2 regions of the Shewanella sp. S1-49-MNA-CIBAN-0167 genome follow, and region 1 is predicted to be linked to the other one. Evidence: riboswitches for the same ligand, from Rfam matches in the RefSeq annotation. Region 1 holds a riboswitch; the other holds the start of a gene.
The links. Region 1 has a riboswitch for cobalamin ahead of AAEZ00_RS11510 (TonB-dependent receptor). Riboswitches for the same ligand answer to the same signal wherever they lie in the genome.
Positions count from the first base shown of each region.

Region 1 (7,498 bases):
TGGTAACAGTGTTGAAGACATTGCTCGTTTGGCAGAATTTGCTCATCGTTATCATGCTCAGGTTTTTGTGGCGTTAAATACCATTTTAATGGATGACGAACTTGATAAAGCCCAAAAGCTTATTTGGCGGCTTTATGAAGCGGGGGTTGATGCCTTGATTGTTCAAGACATGGGTGTTTTACAATTTGATCTGCCGCCTATTGCGTTGCATGCCAGTACGCAAACGGATAACCGCAGCCCTGAAAAAACGGTCTTTTTAGAGCAAGTTGGTTTTTCGCAAGTCGTATTAGCCCGTGAGCTCAATATCCCACAAATTCGCGATATTGCTGCTAGCACAAAAATGAAGTTAGAGTTCTTTATTCACGGCGCATTATGTGTCAGTTATAGCGGTTTATGTAATTTGAGCCATGCGTATTCTAATCGCAGTGCTAATCGCGGTGAATGTTCACAGATGTGTCGGTTACCGTGCAATTTGACCACTCGCGAAGGTGACGTCTTAGCTGAAAATCAGCACTTATTATCATTAAAAGACAATAACCAGACCGATAATTTAGAAGCGTTAATTGATGCTGGTATTAGTTCGTTTAAAATTGAAGGCCGCTTAAAAGATATTACTTACCTTAAAAATATCACCGCTCATTATCGCCAGCAACTTGATGCGATTATGGCTAAACGTGATGATTTAGAATCAATTTCTCATGGTCGTTGCACGTTTAACTTTATCCCAGATCCTGATAAAAGTTTTAACCGCGGTAAAACGGATTATTTTGTTAATGAACGTACTGAGGCCATTGAGCATTTTAGTTCGCCTAAGTTCATTGGTGAAAAAGTGGGCCGTATCACCGAAGTAGGTAAAGACTTTATTAAAATCGATACCCGTGAAAGTGGCAAAGACATTCACTTTAATAATGGTGATGGCCTCTGTTTTTTTGTTGAACACTACGAAACACAGCGTTTGTCTGACGATAAACTCTCTGGCGTGCGCATCAACCGTGCTGAGGGGAATGTCTTGCATTTAACCGAGGTACCCAAAGATCTTAAAATTGGGGTGATGATGTTCCGTAACTTTGACCATAAGTTCGAAGCTAGCCTTAACAAAGATTCTGCTAGCCGTAAAATGACTGTCGATATGCAATTTTTTGATACCGATGACGGGGTGGGATTAACGATTACAGATCGGCATAATATCAGTGCGACAGTCATGTTAGCGTGCGATAAAGCCCCCGCTAATGACCAAGTCAAGACCGCCGAAAATCTGAAAAAACAATTCAGTAAACTTGGCAGCAGTGACTTTGTATTGAACAAGGTTAATTTACTCACGCAGCAGATGTGGTTTTTACCCGTCTCGGTTGTTAATGAGTTACGCCGCGATGCCGTTAGTGCATTAATGACGGCAAGAGTTGCCAGTTACCAACGACCAGAGCGCTGGGTGCATGATAAAACAGCACGTTTCCCGCAAAAAGCACTGAGCTTTTTATCTAATGTGGCGAATGAAAAAGCGAAATCTTTTTACCATCAACATGGGGTGATTCAAATTGAAGACACCTATGAGAAAAATAACGTTTTGCATGATGCTCCGTTAATGGTCACTAAACATTGTCTGCGTTACAGTTTTAATTTATGCCCGAAAGAAGTTGAAGGTATTAAAGCGGATCCTATGTTTTTAGAGGTAGGTAAAGATAAATTGAAATTGATTTTTGACTGCCATAAATGTGAAATGATGATTGTTGGCTCCAACCAATTAGTGAAACAATAATGGCGCCACAGCGTGATTTTAACCATCATTGTTTTTCCGCTGGCAGTATTAAGCTTGCCATTGGGTTAGTTTTTCAAATAAGCTGCAAAAATAACCATTAAATAGCTGCCCAAACTCGTGTGTTTCGAGTACACTGCGCGGCTGAAATTTCATGGGTTTTAGCCTGTGATACCTTAAGTAGGAAAGAATAGATTATGAGCGATAGCAAAAAGTATGCTTTACGTGTTATTCAAATTGAAAACACCTGGAAAACTGAAATCACTCGTCGTATGACATCGACTAAAACCATAGTATCAAAAAGCCAAGATGGTTTTGCATCAGAAGCAGAAGCCATTGTATGGGGCGAGCAAGCACTGCAAGGTTTTTTATCTAAGCAAGCTGATCGTAACCAGCGTAAAACTGAGAAGCACCTTAAAGCTAAAAGCTTAGCGGCTGCTATTGCTGCTGAATCGGCCATCGACGAAGAAGAGCTGTTCGATGCTGAAGATGAAGATGAAGACGAAGACGAGCTTAACTAATATTTTACCCACTATGTATAGGTTATAGATAAGTTTCAATTTTTGTATGTTCAGGATAGGACGTACTAAATTAGCATGATTTTTGATCAACTTATCTCTATCTTGACCAAATAAGGATTCATTTGGATGAACAAGATTGCTGCAATTATAGGCTGCTCGGGGTGTTTAGGAATAATGTTCCTGTTCCCCAGTAGTGCATCTGCTACCCCTCCAGCACAGATGGCATTTGGCGACGTTGATAAGTCATCAGGTGTTATGGTGATGTCTGATGATGTCCAGAAACTCATAACCTTGTCTGCAAAGTTCGGCTTTTTACCGCCATTAGATTGGAAACTTGCATTCAGTGATAAACGTGGCGACATGACGATGGCTGAGTTTATTCCAACCCATGAGTCATTAAATGACTGGTCTAGTTTAGTCTGCATGCAGGGGTTCAAAGGGTTAGCCAATGATGTTGAGCCGGAACGCTTTTTAGATTCAATGGCGGCGACTTATCAACAACATTGCCAAGGGGAAATTGTTTATCAACAGCTTGGCAGTTCTGAAGTTGACGGGCTCGAAGCGGTACATGGTTTATTAGGCTGCACCAGTATGCCTAATATTCATGACACTTCAGCAGTGGAAGATGTGTCCTATATCAGCCGTCCACAAGGCGAAATGGGCTATTTTTCTGTAATAAGTGATGACGAAAATGTCTACCTAATCCATAAATCTATTCGAACAGACGTGTTTACTACCGAAACGACTCCTATCACTATCGATAATTATCGTGACTTCATGACGTATCCCTAGCGTCGAATCCTAGCGCGGCGTCATGTGGTTGATAACCCTCTTAGGTGCCACTAACCAACAAGTTGACTGTTCTACATGCTGAATAATCTGCAGGTTACTCTTTTGTTGGTATCAAGTTCACCTTTAGATCCGTTATAATCTCTGCGTTATTATTTTATGATGTCAGCAATAATTAAACGGTACTATGGTACTAAATGCTAATGCTGGCATAACGAAACAGATATTTTTAATGATGGGTTGAACCTCAACTCACGTTATTTCAAGCGTTAACCTCAACTCGGCTTATTAGCCCGGGTTGAGATTAGTTAGTCAATCTTTACGGTGCTTGCAGTGGATCGATAGACCAAAGCAAGATAATCGGGAAACCAGTGTAAATCTGGTACTGCCCCCGCAACGGTGATTGGTGAGAGTCAGGTGCGCAACAGGGTTGCGTTAATCATCTAGACTCGCGCGGGTTATGCCATAGGTATAACGCCACAACCTCAGTCCGGAGACCGGCCTTAAAGGTGATTTCGATGATTTCGGTGGGCAGATCTCGAAATGTGATGTGATACTGCTTGTTGACTTATTCTGACGATTTTTTTCAGGAGATTAGGGCGACAGTGGTTATCTATATTACGGCGCTATTGCCCCATTTTTCCTTTCAGGAGTTAAAGGTAAATGGGTACTAAACCAACAAAAATTGCACTGCTATTAAGTGCTGTCTTCAGTGTGGCAACGGTTAATGCTATTGCGGCAGAGTCAACCGATACATCCCCCGGGTCTTCAGCTATCAGCATGGATGAAACCATTGTGGTCATTGGGCGTAATCTTGCCAATCCACTAAACATTGCGGCCAACGTCAATGTTATTGATGCCGCCGATATTCAAATGAGCGGAGTCACCAATTTAACCGATTTATTACGTGGACAGTCTGGCATTCAGGTGTCGGATAATAATTCGGGTAGCGTATTTTCTATGCGCGGATTTTCTGCATCACAAGCGGCCAACAACACGCTGATTTTAGTTGATGGACGCAGATTGAATAATATTGATATTGCTGCGCCGAGTATTGAATCCATTCCGCTTAACTTAGTTGAGCGGGTTGAGATTTTATCCGGTAGTGCAGGGGTGTTGTATGGTGACCAAGCGGTTGGCGGCGTTATCAACATCATTACTAAGGCACCAACAGAAACCAGTGGTGGCTTACAAGTCAGTGGCGGCAGTTTTGATACCTATGAAGCTAAAGGCGATATTTCAGGTTCCATTAACGACGCATGGCGTTACTTTTTAGCCGCAAGCTATAACAAAAGCGACAATTACCGTGATAATAATGATAATGAAACCAGCTCTATTTTAGGTCGTTTGCAGTATCAAACCGCTAACGAAGACTTTTTTGTTGAAGTTAATTACTTTGATAATGACCTTCAAGCACCGGGTGCATTAACGTTAGCTCAGTATGAAGCAGACCCCCGTCAAGTTGGATCTTTTTCTGCAGGCGATTTCAGTCATGAAATGACTACCGCACTGCGTAGCGGATACCAATACCAGCTAAATAACATTTGGGCCTTAGGTGCGGATTTAACCTATTCAGACTCGTTAACGACCAGCATGTTATTTGGTGGTGCAGGGCGGATTGAACGTGACTTATTGAGTTTTTCACCTAAAGCGACTGCCAATTATCATTTAGATCGCGGTGATTTAAATTTTGTTGCGGGTATTGATGTCAGTAAAGGTGAAGCCGATTTTGATTTGCTTTATACCCAACGTAATAATAAACAGCAACAAACTAGTGCCTATGTGCAAGCATCGGTACCTATTACCACGACATTATCCTATGTCGTCGGGGGGCGTTATTCAGAAGTGACTGACGATTTATACGACCAAATACTTTATCCTAACCGTATTGAAGTCGATAACGACGCCCATGCCTTTGAGTTAGGGTTTAATTATCGCCCAAGCAGTGAAAATCGTTTTTATGTACGTGCAAATGATAACTTCCGCTTTGCAAAAGTTGACGAACAAGCTTATACACCCGTGACCACAATAGGCTTAGACCCACAAACAGGCCGCTCTTACGAAGCGGGTTGGGATTATACCACCGCCACTCAAACATTAAAAATCAATGCGTATCAACTTGAGTTAGAAAATGAGATTGTTTTGGATGCCAGCCGTACTGATGGACCTGGTGGGGTGAATGGTTTTGGTGCTAACGTTAATGCGGATCAATCTCGCCGCTTTGGGGTGAGTACGGCTTATGATGTGCAGTTATCAAATGACTGGCTGCTAGGTGCTTCGTACGACTATATTGATGCAGAGTTCACTCAAGGTGAAAACGACGGCAAAGCGTTATCTTGGGTGGCTAAGCATTCGGGTAAGGCTTACATGAGCTATGACTTTGCCGATCATTGGCAAGCATTTGTTGAAGGTGTTTATACGGGTGAGCGCTATATGGAAGGCGATAACAGTAATATCGGTGATAAGTTAGACCACTACGTGCTAACCAACCTTGCATTAAACTATGCTCATGCTGGTTGGAATGGCAGTTTACGTGTTGATAACTTACTTGATGAAGACTATGTTGGTACTGGTTATTACTCTGCGTTTGGCAGTGGTTATTATTCTGGTACGGGTCGCTCAATTAGACTGACTGCGGGTTATCGTTTCTAGATGATTTGGCTTAATAAATAGTTACCCATAAAAGCCAGTAAACTATTACTGGCTTTCGTTTTAATACATCGTTAAATTAATTTATAGCGTGTTTATTCTTTAAAAGGTAATTGATAGATATGACTAATCTTGAGCAACAAGTTTTTACTCAAGTTCAAGCTATTATTGGCAATGAAGAACAGGTCATTGGTCGTCGTGGCATATTACTTCCATTAAAAAAAGCCTTGATTAACGAAGCTGATATTAGAGTTGTTATCGACACAGTGTCTGCCGACCCTGCGTTGGCAGCCCATTTGTTGTTGCGCAGTAATACCGCACAAACAGCAGGGGTGATATCGACCAAAAGCCGAAGTGTCAAGGATGCCTTAATCCGTTTAGGCCAAGTGAACATCTATCGTTATGCGTTTTCGTTTTATCTTAAAGAACGGCTTGATGAGCTTTTAGAACCGTACAAAAAATTAGCCCAAGGCTATTGGGCCTTAAATGAAATGATCGCGATGGATTGTATAGTACAGTTACGTGAAGATAATAAAATCGGTGTTGGTACTAAAATTGATGCGGATGAAATGCAAACATTAGCACTATTTAGTGTGTTTGGTCAGGTGATTGCGCTAACGGCTTTTGCTTATTTAAATGCTGAGTTATCTCGGCCCGTATCATTGACAGTAATAAAATCACTGATTGATAAGCAACAACAACAGTTATCACTTGAAGCATTTGAATCATTAGGTTTGGATGATGATTTACGCGATGAATTTTTAATTGCCCATAACTTACGCCAAACACAAAACCCTGATTCTCCAGGACTTGTGCTTCGACGCGTGTTATCTAAACGACAATTACTGATCAACCCGTTGTAGTATTATGCCTTCATTTGCTACAAGTTCGAGCCACTTTTGGATTAAATTTGCATTAGTGGCATCGCGGCGATAAGCACCAAACAATGGACGCTTTAGTCCTTCTGCCCCTAATTTAACCGCAGTAAGATTCAGCCCCTGACTTTCTCTGATAGACCAAGTTGGCAGGGTTGCTATGCCGTCATTACAGGCAACACGCTGCAATAACATTGAGGTTAAATCACACTGCTTTTGCTCGCCAGGTTCAATACCAGCGGGCTCTAAAAAGTGTTTGTATATATCTAAACGCGCTAACGGCACGGGGTAACTAATTAAGGTTTGCTTTGCCAATTGGGCTGGCGTTACAAACGCTTGTGCCGCTAATGTGTTATCACTGGCTACAATTAATTTAACTTCAAAATCAAATAGATGCTGGTAAGCGACACAGTGTCCCGGCACTGGATCTGAGGTTAGCACTATGTCTAAACTCCCCGTTTGCAATGCATTGAGTGAATCAAATAAGTGACGACTTGAAATATCAATTTGAGCCGCTGGCGCATGTTGCTTAAATTGCTCAATAACGGGCATTAACCAACGAAAACAACTGTGGCATTCAATGCCGAGCTTAAGCTGTTGGCTTTCACCCTCTAAACCGCGTTTAAGATCCGACTCGGTTGCAATCACTTTCGGTAAGATTTCTTCTGCTAAATTCAGCAGACGCGAGCCTTCATGAGTAAAGGTTAACGGCTTACTCTTACGAACAAAAATACTTGAGTTAATCCGTGTCTCTAACTCTTTTATTTGATGAGAAAGCGCCGACTGGGTGACAAATCGTTTTTTAGCCGCCCCCGCTAAACTGCCACTTTCCTTTAACGCCATCAAGGTACGAAGGTGTCTAAGCTCTATCATTTTCTCTCCACATGAATCTTGCTCAACTATTTGATGAA
Region 1 covers NZ_JBEOPO010000021.1:45,378-52,875, reverse strand. The annotation lists gene AAEZ00_RS11525 (peptidase U32 family protein) at 1-1,756, shown strand, start outside; gene AAEZ00_RS11520 (DUF3622 domain-containing protein) at 1,951-2,274, shown strand; gene AAEZ00_RS11515 (hypothetical protein) at 2,401-3,066, shown strand; cobalamin riboswitch at 3,369-3,583, shown strand; gene AAEZ00_RS11510 (TonB-dependent receptor) at 3,727-5,715, shown strand; gene AAEZ00_RS11505 (HDOD domain-containing protein) at 5,835-6,575, shown strand; gene AAEZ00_RS11500 (LysR family transcriptional regulator) at 6,555-7,460, opposite strand.

Region 2 (7,498 bases), on a different contig from region 1:
TTTCTGCGGGACTGCCCGCCCCTTCTATGACCACCAGCGAGTATTGTTGCTGTAAGCGTCGGTATGATTGCATCACGGCCGCTAAGGCCAAGGTTTTATAACCTCGACTCTCAGGGCCGAAAAAAGCCTTCGCTTCTAATGTGGTTAACGCTTTACCGTGAATAATCACTTGCGCGCCAGTATCAGAGCTGGGTTTTAACAGCACGGGATTAAAATCGGTATGAGGGGGTAATTGACATGCGATGGCTTGCAGTGCTTGAGCGCGACCTATTTCACCCCCATCAATGGTTACCGCACTGTTTAATGCCATATTTTGTGGCTTAAAAGGCGCAACATTGACTCCTTGGCGGGCAAATAAGCGACATAGCCCTGCAACAAGAGTGCTTTTACCGGCATCAGATGTGGTGCCTTGCACCATTAATGCCCCGGACAATAGGTCAGCGGTTGGCAGGGTAAAATGCGGCAATGACATTATGCTTTTAAGGTCAAAGGCAGGCCCGCAACCACCAAAGTGACTTGGTCTGATATTGCCGCTATCGATTGGTTAAGCCAACCGGCTTCATCAACAAAACGGCGATTTAACTCGCCCATGGGAACAATACCCGAGCCCACTTCATTGCTGACTAATACCACTTCACTTTGCAACGCGGGCAGACTGTCGATGAGTAATGATTTTTGAGAAGCCCACGAGGCACCATCATCTAACAATAAATGATTGGTTAATAATAACGTCAAACAATCAAGCAATATCACTTGCTGGGGTTTATCGATTGCCACCAAGGTTTGTGCAATATCGTAAGCTTGTTCATGCAGTGTCCAGCCATGGGCGCTAGACACTCTATATTGCTGATGTTGCTCAATACGCTGCGACATTTCATTGTCTAGCGCCGTTGCCGTGGCTAAATACACGCATTGGTAACCAATAGCAGCGTATTCGGCTACACATTGCTCTGCAAATTGACTCTTACCGCTGCGCGCACCGCCCAACACCAAATGGATCATCAGCTTAATCCCACCGCTAAAATGACAAGATAACAACACACTTCGCTAATTTGCTGTGCTGCGCCTAATGTGTCACCAGTATAGCCTCCAATCTGTTTACGGAAGAATCCGCCTAACAAAATACGCACCAGCCATAAGGTAATAAACAGTACAAATGCCACTAGGCCATTAAGCCATAACAACACAAAAATACCGCTAGCAATTAATATAAGCAAGTCATTGAGCTGCTGATTTTGTGCTACAGGCATTGACTTACTGGTCTGTTCATTTCGGACATATTGTTCACTGAAAATTAAGCTCGCCGACACGACTCGACTTAAGGTGTGACCCACGACAAGTGCGCTGACCGCCGCCAGTGGGCTGTATAAAGCTAACTCTACCAACAATTGCCATTTAAGTAGTAACACCAATCCCAGAGATAATGCCCCATAACTGCCCAAGCGCGAATCTTTCATAATCCGCAGCTTATCTTCAATCGTTCTACCACCACCAAACCCATCGGCGGTGTCGGCTAAACCGTCTTCATGAAATGCGCCAGTGACTAGCACACCCGCCACCATCGCCAGTAAAATAGCGATACTCGCGGGTAAAATGAGTTGTGCTAACCAAAACAACAGCGCACAAATTAAGCCAATCACTAAGCCGACCACACCAAAATATCGGCTGGCCTTGCTCTGCTTATCATTGTCGATAACCACCCAAGGCGGCACCGGGATCCGAGTAAAAAAACTCATTGCCACAAAAAATAGATTCAACTGCCGCAACCACTTTATCTCGCCAGACATCTTGTACCCTTAAACCGCATTATTAACACCAGCACCATAGAAACTGGCCATTTGATTGTAAAAATTCACCGTAGCTTGAATTAACGCCAATGCAGCGCCAGTACCCTCTCCAAGCCTTAATCCCAGCGACAACAATAGTGTAGCTTGTAGCTGTTGTAATAGAAGCTTATTTCCTTGCTCTTGCCACTGATGAGCAAAGACTCAATAATCTCTTGATGGTGGAAATAATGTTACCGCAACTCATGCTGCAGCAGTAGCGATAAAACCATCAATCATCACTCATATTTTTGTTCCCTAGCCACTAAAATCGCCCCAATCATTGACACGATTCTAACGCCAGCTAAAGGGCTAAAATGGCCCATGAACAGACTTACTCATGACGATGTAAGTCTAACGCTTGGTTAATTAATCGGGGGTTAGTGTCCTAGGTTGCATCATCAATTCCCGTGCATCGACCAATACACGGCTCAATACACTGCTCAACACATTACTCAATACATTGCTTAATACACTGCTCAACACATTACTCAATACATTGCTTAATACACTGCTCAACATATTGCTAATACACTGCTTAACACATTACTCAATACACTGCTTAACACATTACTCAATACACTGCTCAACACATTGCTCAATACACTGCTCAACATATTGTTCAACACACAGCACATTACGCAATAATGATATTCAGCATAGCTGACATTACCGCAGTTGCGGCACAAGTATTGCCTATAACCATTTTACCCAAAGCAATGACATTGCAACCAGCACCAACAAGACGTGCACCCGCTGACGAGTATGCTCTACGCCTTAGGCGACTTTTTCAAGCCCATTGCCGGCGCTAAATGTATCGCCTGAGCACCTGCGCCTAAACGTTGAACAATAACATTGGCTTAGCCCGTTAGCGGCTATAATATCGGGCAATCAATTATCTCAAGCTCAAAACCGACTTAACGACACTTGTCAGTCAATAAGATCTGTTAACGGCGTTGACGCAAAATAAACAAGAAAAATACACTGCCCAAAGCGGCAGTGATAATACCGACAGGCAATTCTTGGTTCGATAAAATACATCGCGCTATCACGTCAATCCACACCATAAATAATCCCCCCAACATCGCGGTTAAGATCAGCGGCTGACGTCCGGAAAACAATAGCCTAACCGTGTGCGGGATCATCAACCCCACAAAACCAATGCCCCCACACGTCGCCACCAACATCGCGGTGATCAGTGAACACAGTAACAACATACTTAAACGCAATTTAGCGACATTAATGCCTAAGGTGTGAGCGGTTTCATCACCCGCTTTTAGCGCCATAATTTGCCGTCTAAACGCCAACATAATTAACAAACTAATACCAACCGTCACACTGGGTAATAGTAAATTAGACCAACTGGCTTTGGCAAAACTGCCTAAGCTCCAAAATAACACTGATGCCGCAGCCTGTGGGCTAGAGAAATACAACAGCAAACTAGTTAGTGCGCCGAACAGAAACGAGGTCGCCACACCAGACAACAACATACGTTCAACTTGACTACTTTGACCAGAAGCCGACAATATAAACACAATCAATACCGATAAACTGGCGCCAATAAATGCCCCAATCGGGATGCTTAATGTCGACCAAGACCACCAAGGTTGTGCCGTAAAGCTTGGTTTTATCGACAATGCGCCTGAAAATATCTCCGCAAACAAGCCTGTTTGGCTGAATAATGACACCACCAACACAGCACCAAATGACGCCCCAGAGCTAATGCCAAATAAGTAAGGGTCGGCTAGCGGATTACGGGTCACGGTTTGCAATACGCTGCCCGCGATAGACAAGCCAGCACCAGCCACAAAGGCTAACAAAATCCGCGGCAAGCGTAATTCAAGCACAATACGTTGGCTCAACTCGATAGCATGCTCACTGCCATCAATAGAACTCGGTATGTCACCCCCCCATAAAGTATTGAAAATGATCAATACGTCATTAAGATCAATATTGGCTGCACCAAAACTGGCCGCAAAAATAGGGGTAAGTAGCGTGGCAAATACCAACAAACTGAAACACACATAATACCGACGTTGCGATGCATCAATCATGATCAGAGCATCCTTTCTTGCTTGCCTGGTAACCATAGAAATAACTGATGAGGGGGTTACCATGTTGTGGATGATCATTGACGTGGCAGCAAACGCCAAACACCTCACTAATTTGCCGCTCGGTGAGTACTTCTGTTGGGGTACCTTTAGCAATTAACCGCCCTTGGTCGAGTAGCAGTAATTTATCGCACATCGCACTGGCTAAATTCAGGTCATGTATAGAAGCAATGACACTGATCCCTAGTGATACGACGAGTTCAAGGATTTGAATTTGATAACGAATATCTAAATGATTGGTAGGTTCATCTAATATAAGAATATGTGGCTGTTGCACAATGGCTCGGGCAATTAGTGCACGTTGTTTTTCACCACCAGATAATAGCTCATACTGTTGCTGCGCTTTTTGCTGCAATCCCACTTTGGTTAATGCACTTAAAATACGTTCTCGGTCTTGCGCTGTGTTGGGGTCAAACAAGTTTTTATGCGGTGTTAGCCCCATTGTCACTAACTGCTCAGTAGTCATATCAAAATAATGCGGGGTATCTTGTTGCACCACAGCAATACTCTGCGCTAACGATTTAGAGGAAAAACCACTGATGGGTTTGGAAAAAATTTCAATATCGCCGCTAGTTGGCTCAATATAACGATACAAGCAACGTAACAGACTCGACTTACCCGCACCATTGGGGCCAATGAGCCCTAGCATTTGGCCTCTAGGCAAACTGAAATCAATATCAGCTAGAATGGTTTTATTATCGACTTGCCAAAAGAGATGATTGACATCCAATACTGATTCAGACATGTAAATGACCTCGCCATGTCCAATTAATTAACACATACATCTATTTAAAAACTCCCCTAAGTCACCCGCTTAGGCATGGATATTGAGGCAATTCAAAGCTGGTATCTGACTTATGCACCAATGGTTAATTGGTCCATCTACAGTTGCGGGTACAGTTTGGGCTTATCCCAATTCCCAATACCTTGAAAGGCACTATGATTATGGCGCTATGGTTCTGATGAGTCGATTATAACGCTATGAATATAAAACTATGATTATAACAATATGATTATTAAGCTATTAATATAACGTTATGGTGATAATTCTATGACTATCAATATGACGCGTTAAGCCTATGTAATGCTCACTTTAGCTACCTTGCTATCCATTACAACAGATTGAAAACAGTCAAGCTTATCAATATCGTCAAGCCAATAGACATCAAGCCAATAGACATCAAGCCAATAGACATCAAGCCAATAGATATCGAGCACCATAATAGCAGCATAGGGGATCGCTAGGTTAGCGAATAATCCGCTACATTGGCCAGCCTTAAGCACATATTCCATTAAGCAGCGCATCATGCCACCGTGAGTCACCAATAACGCACCGGGGCAATTGCCAACGTGAGCAGCTTATTTCATCTCAAACGGGTCATTTGTTTGACTAACAAGGCGCATTGACCCGTCAATAGCGAGCCTATTGCAAGTTAATGCAACGCAGTTAGCGGGATAAAGGTCTGTTGGATAAGCCGTTATCTCCTGCGCTGAGGTTAACGAGTACGGCTATGTTACCAAGACCACCACAGAAGATGGCAATCTCGTTTATGCAGGAGTAATTAACGACCTTGAACGCAGTCACTTCTCGACATGCTGGCTCCTGCATGTCGAGGTCGTTTGGGTATCTGACCACTGCCATTACAAGATAATGGCAGTAATTTACTCCCTCTCGCTAAATTTTTTGATGTTTCTTCACCAAGCCAAAGTCAGCCAAAATCGCGTAGGCACAAGGAATAATAAATAACACCATCAAGGTAGAGGCAAAGATCCCGAATACGATTGAGACAACCAAGGGCTGTACTACTTGCGCCTGAAGACTCGTTTCGAGCAATAGGGGTAACAGACCTGCTGCCGTCGTCAGCGACGTTAAAAATACCGCCCTAAATCGTTCCCGACTGGCACTTACAACGGCTTCATGAACGCTATCACCTTCATCGACATGATGACGTATATATTGCACCAGCAAGATAGAGTCATTGACGACTATGCCTGCAAGGGAGATAAAGCCCATAATCGATGGCATAGATAGGTTATAGCCAAGTAGCACATGCCCCCAAAGCACGCCTATCAAAGACAAGGGTATTGCCAACATCACCACCACAGGCTCGAGGTAACTCCTGAATTGAAAACTGAGTATGACAAAAAGTCCAAATATTCCGATAAGGAATCCCTTACCAAGAGAGGCGCCCGTCTTCGCAGTCTCTTTTGCCGAGCCTTCGAAGTCGACCTTAACCCCAGGATAATCTTCAGTGGCTTGCGGCAGCCAATCGGATTTTATCTTAGCTAATGTTTCGGTGGAATTACCCTTGCGGTTGTCAACATCGGCCATCACGGTAACCGAACGTTGGCTATTGATCCGCTGAATACGGACATAAGATCGTTGATGCTCTAATTTGGCGATCGCCGACAGAGGCAACTGCTCCCCATTGGCTAACATAATGGGAAAGTTAGCCAATGCATGAAGATCGCCTGCTTGCTCCTTATTCAGCCTAACTTCAATTTCGATATTCTCGGGCCCAATTTGGATCTCATCGGCCCGTTGGCCAAAGAAAGCACTGCGCAGTTGATTGGCGACCAACTGACCATCGATGCCGAAGACTTCCGCTCCGGGCCTCAGACTGACCTTAATTTCCTCTTTCCCCGGACGCATATCATCGAGAATACCGTTGATACCATCGAACCTGACAAGATAAGATTGCAGCGACACCGAGGCCTGCTTTAGCATATCCAGATCATCACCTAGCAGGCGAACCTCGATATCACGACCCGCAGGCCCCATCGTTGGCTGCTTAAAGACCATAGACAAGGGGGCTGCCAGCTCAACCGTACCGTCGCGCCAATCTTCGATAAAATCTTCTATTAGCGTATTTCGAGTTTCGGCCGACAAGAGATCTAACCTAACCGTCGCCACATGAGGCCCTTTCTCGCCCGCATCGGCATTAAAATTAAACTGTGCGGTAATATCTTCAATAAGCTCAACGCCCTCTTCCACGTCTTGGGTATAGCGAGCAGCCGTCTCTTTAGCACTGAGGATCACTTGTTCGACAACCTCCTGAGTCGAACTCAATGGGCTGCCAGGTGGCAGGATAATTCTCACTTCGGCGATATCACCATCAAGTTCCGGAAAGGGCAAGAATTTCAACACGCCACCGGCAACCAGCGCCACAGATGAGAGCAAGATACCTAAGGTTATGCCAACGCTGGCGTAGCGCCAATGCACCACAAACCTAACCGCATTAACGAGTGTCGTATTACGAAACGTTTCGAATGCGGCTAAGAAATCTCGCTTAAATTTAAGCTCAGGCCTAGGCGCTTTCTTGGGGACATGGCTTAATGAATGGTTTAAATGGTTGGGCAAGATTAAAAATGCCTCAATCAAACTGATACTGAGCACCATAATCAGCACCGTCGGGATAGCTGAGAGTACGGCGCCCATCTGACCATCGAGCCCAAGTAAGCTACTGAAGATTAAAATGGTGGTTAGAAATGAGGAGACCACTCCTGGGGCAACCTTTTTAACCCCTTGAACCACGGCATCATGTGGCGCTAAGCCCCGGTCGA
Region 2 covers NZ_JBEOPO010000039.1:28,369-35,866, forward strand. The annotation lists gene AAEZ00_RS16790 (cobyric acid synthase) at 1-472, opposite strand, end outside; gene cobU (bifunctional adenosylcobinamide kinase/adenosylcobinamide-phosphate guanylyltransferase) at 472-1,002, opposite strand; gene AAEZ00_RS16800 (adenosylcobinamide-GDP ribazoletransferase) at 1,002-1,787, opposite strand; partial or broken gene AAEZ00_RS16805 (nicotinate-nucleotide--dimethylbenzimidazole phosphoribosyltransferase) at 1,797-2,131, opposite strand; gene AAEZ00_RS16810 (hypothetical protein) at 2,461-2,529, opposite strand; gene AAEZ00_RS16815 (FecCD family ABC transporter permease) at 2,771-3,877, opposite strand; gene AAEZ00_RS16820 (ABC transporter ATP-binding protein) at 3,870-4,679, opposite strand; cobalamin riboswitch at 4,759-4,879, opposite strand; gene AAEZ00_RS16825 (hypothetical protein) at 5,012-5,260, opposite strand; gene AAEZ00_RS16830 (efflux RND transporter permease subunit) at 5,610-7,498, opposite strand, start outside.
Region 2: another riboswitch for cobalamin. It lies ahead of AAEZ00_RS16820 (ABC transporter ATP-binding protein); the one in region 1 lies ahead of AAEZ00_RS11510 (TonB-dependent receptor).